DNA from 2 places in the Paracholeplasma morum genome. Region 2 is predicted to be linked to the other one. Evidence: riboswitches for the same ligand, from Rfam matches in the RefSeq annotation. Region 2 holds a riboswitch; the other holds the start of a gene.

Region 1 (3,430 bases), on a different contig from region 2:
AAATCTTCTTCGTTGAGCCCAATCAAGTCTTCTCGCCTTACTCCAAAAGTTATAGTCACCATGATAATAACCTTCTGAATTGACATGAATGTTTTGTCTAGCAATCATACGAACATAACCAATGACACGTGAGAACGCTGCTATATCTGTTGATCCACAAACCGGGCATGAAGTGATATCTTTAGCATCCTTCCCAACAATACGTTGACCACATTGCTGACATGATGTAATTGTTGGAGTTAAGGTGATATAATTAATCGGTTTCTGGAATAAATTCCTTAAATAGTTTGCTAAAACTTCAGGTTCGATCTTATCTTCAAGGAAGTGATGCAAGATAGAACCAGATGTGGCATATCCTTGAAACTCTGCTGCATTCTCAATTTGTTCATGAAAATCAACTTCACTAAACGGTAGCATACATCCACTTGTCAAATATACATCGTCACCCTGACCTTGAACAAAAATTTCTCTATTTCGTTCTTTAGCCCATTTCACATCATGCCGAGCTAACTTGATGCCTGCATTTTCAGCAGGAGCATATTCAATGCCACATGCTACATGATCTCGAACAATAAACTCATTGATGATATCGCTCATGTATTGCATGAGATTATGAGCATATTTACGGGCTTCTATATCTTTTAACCCATTTTGAAAACCTGAGTTAATTAAACCTTCATGCATGCCTGTGATTGCAAAGACATTGAAATAGTTTTTTAGATTATGATTAAAAGCAAAAAATGTTGGATAGAGTTCTTTATGATTTTCAACCCATGATCTCTTAGCCATATGACCTTCTTGCATGATTTCTAAGTACTCACGTATTTTCTGTTTAAGTAAGTTTTGATCATGACCAAATTCAATCATCATACGATTCATGTTAAGATTAAGAACTTGAATAGCCCCTACATTACCTACACTGCTTCCAAATATCCCCCCTCCTGCACGAGATAAAACAGATAAATCAATATTTAAACGACAGCACAAACTCCGTGATACAGAGGGATCTTTTGGTTTGATATACGGATTTAATTGAGTATAATATGGATCTGTAAACGGTCTTGTTCTAAAGTTTTCAAAATAGACACCACCCCATTGATACATTTGTTCAAGCAATTGCTTAAACACTTCATTTCCATAGTTAAAATCATCATCAATTTGAACTGTTACTAATGGAAATGTCAAAGGAATACCTTTTTGAGTTCCTTTAGCCATTGCGTTGATAAATGCTAAGTTGATGCGATCAAAATAAATTGCGGGTATTTCTTTATACTGGTAATCTTTAGGTTCTCCACCAACAATCACATACTCATCTTTAATTTCTTCAGATGGTTTGCCAAATTCAAGCGTGCAATTTGAAAAGGCTGACTCAGAACCTGAACGTAGTGGTAAATTGAGTTCATAGACTAACTGATACATTAATTTAGTTAAAGTATGATCTGTATAAAACTGACGATTCAACTCTTCTTCATATAAGTAAGAAGCTAAAATCGTTGTCATTTGCGAAAGCATGACAGCTCCACTAACCTGTTGGCTCATCAATGTGACAACGTTGCTGAAATGTCGAATGAGTGTCGGAAGTGATGATGCTGGGCCACTCTCTAACATATTCTTCGCTAGACTTGGAATACCAAGAGTAGCAATATCTTTGCATGATACACTTTGGCAATAAGAGGATAACTGTTTATCGTGAATATAGACAACACCATCCTCATATAATTCTGTTAGTTTTTTCGGTAAAACATACTTTAATAGATATTCTTCTTCTGCCTTATTCGTGATATTCTTTCGCAATAAAGGCAGTGAATAAACAAAATTACTGTTCTCTCTTTTTAAGTAATCTGCTTTCTTGTCTTCATCATTTCCAATAAATTTGTTAATTAATTCATCTGTCGTTTTAAACATAGCCATTTTTCTAATCCCCTTTATTTTAAGTATAAAAAAAGCACACCGTTCACGAGGGTATGCAAAAAAAGAGGATTATAAATAACCTTCTTTTTCTCACTCCCAGGAGAATGGTATTGTGGTCTAAGGTAGGTCTACCGGCTCAACTTCATTCTACATGCACCTTCCCGATTTCTCAGTGGTATATTGCATTTCGTCTATTTCACGGTTGCTGGGACAGCCCAAGATTATCACTTGATTCCCTGTTATGCATGAATGCACCTTATGTTTCGATTGTATATTAAATGATTGGTCAAGTCAATAACAAGAAGTAGGCATTGGTGTAGGTCTAGGAAAAATTTTAGAGCAACTCATTGAGATGGGTGCCAAGACAGGTGCTGGTAAAACAGAATGGCGACTTTCAACGATTACAACGATTCTAAAGAATGAGAAATACATGGGTGACATGCTGCAACAAAAAACAATCAGCATCGATTATTTGAGTCATGCAAGAGTCAAGAATACAAATCACGCACCTACTTATTATACAGAAAATAGTCATGAAGCAATCATCGATAGAGAAACCTTTGAACTTGCTCAACGTATTAGAAAAGATAGAGCTAAGGTTAGAATTGGCGAGGATAAAAACCTCTCAAAATATAGTAGAACATATCCTTTGACGGCAATGATTATTTGTAGCGAATGTGGTCGAACGCTAAAAAGACGTTATTGGAACTACGGTAAGCCATCACAAAGGGTCATGCAACAGTGTGGCAGTTACATTGACGGTAAAGCGAATTGTAATGCAAAGGCGAGTCGTCAAGATCTCATTGAAGCAACAACAATTCATATGCTAAACAAAGTCTTCTTAAAAGATCTAGATATCATGTCAACCATTCAAAAGGTAATTAAATCAACCATCAAAGTCGATGATATCCAAAATATCATTGAAAAGTTAACATCAGAAAGAGATGAAAACGAAATAGCATTATCAAATCTAATTGATACTAAGGTAAAAGCACCCGATATTCCAGAATCAATATTTAATGCAAAGTATAGATAATACTCCGATCGTCTTAAAGTTCTAACTGCAGAGATTAACAAACTTGAACTTGAACATGTAGAAAACTATGACACCAGAAAACGTATGGATAAGATCAACGAGATTCTAGGTAAAAAGAATCTAGTCATCGATGAACTTGATTCAGAGATTTTGAGTACATTCATCTATAAAATGATATCCGTAAGTCCAAATGAGATTGTATACTGTATTGCTGGAACCAAGAATTATTCAGACAATGAGTTCAAAGAACGACGTTTTGAGTTCTTAAAAACTGAACCAATCATTGTGGAAACATATCACGCGCCCGATGGCTTAGCTAAGATGTTATATCGGGTTGTAGTGATATAATTTTTTATCAATTAGATGTTCTAACACTCAAGAAAATATATGCTTAGAGCATAGTTTGATGTTTCCACATTGATTTTGATATGTTTCCACATTGGGCAAAAAGCAAAAAAAGAAGCATTTAACCCAGTTTTTAAG
Region 2 (3,430 bases):
AGATTCAAAAATCCATTTGAAGAGATATACTGCAAGAGCGGTAATTCTTCAAGGACGAGACATACTAATGGCCTATTCAAAGAAGTTTGATGATTATATGACACCCGGTGGTGGCATAGAAAATGAACCCATTTTAGTGGCCTTAGCTAGAGAAGTTGAAGAAGAAACGGGCATGACCATTAAGGATATCGAGCCTATTGGGTATATTGAAGAACTTAGGTTGACGGATAATGGGCTAAACCTCTATCAAAAAAGTCATTATTTCTTCGCGAAAGTCGATCAAATCGGTAAGAAAAAACTTGAGAAATATGAATCTTCATTTGGACTTGAAGCGGTTTGGGTTCCAATTGATGAAGTGATTAAACAAAACAACTTCATCATTGAAGAAAGAAGAAAGAAAACCGTTACTGGGGTTCACCCATTCTCTACATTAAAACGAGAAAACGAAGTCCTAAACTACGTTATAAAGGAGTATTTAAATGAGAAAATTTGAAAAAATCACACACTATCAAAATGAGTCTTTCGATTTACCAAAACGTGCGACAACCCATTCTGCAGGCTATGATTTAGCAAGCATTGAAGAGGTTACAATCAACCCAAAAGAGATCAAAATGATCCCTACTGGACTTAAAGTGGCAATGAATGATGACGAGGTTTTATTGGTGTTTCCAAGAAGCTCGCTTGGCATCAAAAAAGGCTTAACTATGGCAAATAACGTAGGTGTTATTGATCAAGACTACTATAATAGTCCGATTAATGAAGGTCATATCATGATTCCAATTTATAATTTTGGAGAAGTATCTCAAACTGTGTTAAAACATGAAAGAATTGCCCAAGGCATCTTCATCAATTACTTAAAAACAGATGAAGATTTTACGACTGAAAAACGCATAAGTGGGTTCGGAAGTACGGATAAATAATTTTTCAGTTTTAACCCTTGTGTAATAAAAAAGTATAGTCTATAATGGAGTTATACTAATGGGTATTAGGTGTGCCTAGCACATAACAGGGAAGAAAGTAAAAGCTTTCGCTGCCCCAGCAACCGTAAGATGGACAATTCACAAATACCACTGCTTGAAGCGGGAAGGTGTGAAAAGGACGAAGTCGAGCCGGTAGACCTACCTATACTTACTAAGTACCGCCTGGGTGATGCGTGTATGAATCAATATTCTTTTTGATTATATAATCTATATCCTATGGCGGATATAGATTTTTTGACTATAACTGGAGGGATTTACATGTCGAAAATGAAGAAACTATGGCTTGTTATGGTGGTTTTAGGGCTATTCTTTGGTCTTTCAGCCTGCAAGACAAAACCAAACAAAGGAGACCTAGTAACCGTTAATGTTGCGATGTATCAAGAATCAAAGATTTTTGAAGGTACCTTTGAAATCAGCGAAAACTCAAGCGTTTATGAGCTTTTGGTTGAGTTCTTTGATGGGAATTACAGTGAGTTTGTAATGGAGGGTGAAACGGTCTATATGTTGAATACACTTAAGTATAAAACATATGCTTTGGAACCTGCCGATAGGCAGTATATTGCGTTTTATGTAAATGGAACTGCATCCATGAAAGGGATTAGCCAATATTACATTCAAGAAAATGATTTAATTGAGTTTAAACTAGAAAGTTACTAATATGAGAAAAAGCATATTCGACATTGCGATTATTGCCATATTTACAGGCATAGTGTTTGCTGTCGAACAAGTCTTGGCCTTTATTCCCAATGTGCAGCTAACCGTATTTTTATTGATTTTATACACCAGATTATTGGGCGGCAGAAAGACGTTTTTCATTGCGCTCTTACATACAATCATGGATAACATATATAACGGGACCTTGCTTGCTCATATGGTTATCCCAATGGCGATGGCTTGGAGCTTTATTCCTTTAACGCTTTCCACGATATTTAAAAGATTTAAATCTAGTTTTTCGTTAACAATCTTTGCGTTTGTATTTGGATTTGTATATGGAATCATCTTCATTCCATTCTCAGTCTATACTTATGGGTATGAACCATGGGCGTATTTTATGGCAGATGTACCGTTTGAATTTATGATGGCAATCTCTGGGGCTTTGTCAGTTGCGTTACTCTATCAACCTGTCTATTTACTTCTAAAAGAAGAACTGGATCATTATCATTTATTAGAAGCCAAACGCTATATTAGATAACACTCTCTTCCGGAGGGTGTTTTATTTGGGTATAGAAGAAAACCACTAGTTCATACGATTTACCCAGGAAAAATAGAACTATATTGTACAAAAATAAGCAAATGAATGAATATAAACTTAAAAAGGTTGATTTCCCATATATAATATGATATAGTTAAAAAGGCATTAAAATACACATGCTTGAACAGCTATTTGCCAGGTGCCCCTTCGGGTGGTTGAAATGGTGTATGTCAAGCAGAGGAAAAAATAACAAATGGAGGAATTAAAAATGTCAGTCGTTTCAATGAAACAATTACTTGAATCAGGCGTTCACTTCGGTCATGCGACTAGAAGATGGAACCCAAAAATGTCACGTTACATCTACACTGCACGTAACGGCATTTACATCATCGACCTTAAGAAGACTGCTGAGTCTATCGAAAAGGCATACAAGGCATTATTTGAAATCGTTTCAAATGGTGGTAAAGTTCTATTCGTAGGAACTAAGAAACAAGCTCAAGAAGCAGTTAAAGAAGAAGCAGCTAGAACTGGTCACTTCTATGTTGACCAAAGATGGTTAGGTGGAACTTTAACAAACTTCAAAACCATTCGTCGTAGAATCAAACGTTTGAAAGATCTATACGAAATGGAAACTCAAGGAACATTCGAATTATTACCTAAAAAAGAAGTTATCGGTCTTAAGAAAGAAAGAGAAAGATTGGAAAAATTCTTAGGTGGAATCAAAGACATGCAAAAAGTGCCTGAAGCACTATTCATCGTTGACCCACGTAAAGAAAGAAACGCAATCTTAGAAGCACGTATTTTAGGCATTCCAGTATTCGGTATCGTGGACACTAACTGTGACCCAGATGACGTAGACTATGTAATTCCTGCGAATGACGATGCAATTAGAGCCGTTAAACTAATCTCATATGTAATGGGTAATGCCATTATTGAAGCACAAGGTGGGGTTGTTGAAAAGTTTGATGACGCTGAAGAAGTGAATATGCAAGAAGCTTCAAGAAACGTTGAAAACAAAGAACGTCCAAGACGTCCTCGTAAAGAATATAACAATAACAACAACGATAGAAAACCTTATGTAAGAAGAGAAAATAATACAAATGCTGAAGGTTCTTCAGAATTAGCAGCAAAGAAAACAAGTGAATTACGTGACCTTGCGAAAGAAAAGAATATTCCTGGATATGAAACCATGAAGAAAGCGGATTTACTTGAAGCTTTGAAGTAAAAAGGTAAATTTTAGGGATGTTAACTCATCCCT

What was found. A riboswitch is a leader RNA that binds a small molecule or an ion and turns the genes downstream of it on or off. The one in region 2 is predicted to bind cobalamin.
Region 1: it holds a riboswitch for cobalamin, as region 2 does, so the genes downstream of both, nrdD (anaerobic ribonucleoside-triphosphate reductase) here and JN09_RS03880 (DUF4430 domain-containing protein) in region 2, are expected to answer to the same signal.

What each region holds. Positions count from the first base shown of each region.
Region 1 is NZ_JAFBBG010000001.1:90,174-93,603, forward strand. Features, by position in the region: gene nrdD (anaerobic ribonucleoside-triphosphate reductase) at 1-1,911, opposite strand, end outside; cobalamin riboswitch at 2,016-2,185, opposite strand; gene JN09_RS07695 (recombinase family protein) at 2,222-2,947, shown strand; gene JN09_RS00440 (hypothetical protein) at 3,032-3,295, shown strand.
Region 2 is NZ_JAFBBG010000005.1:124,250-127,679, forward strand. Features, by position in the region: gene JN09_RS03870 (NUDIX hydrolase) at 1-493, shown strand, start outside; gene dut (dUTP diphosphatase) at 480-920, shown strand; cobalamin riboswitch at 970-1,140, shown strand; gene JN09_RS03880 (DUF4430 domain-containing protein) at 1,239-1,637, shown strand; gene JN09_RS03885 (hypothetical protein) at 1,639-2,172, shown strand; partial or broken gene rpsB (30S ribosomal protein S2) at 2,441-3,121, shown strand; gene JN09_RS07635 (Rho termination factor N-terminal domain-containing protein) at 3,158-3,397, shown strand.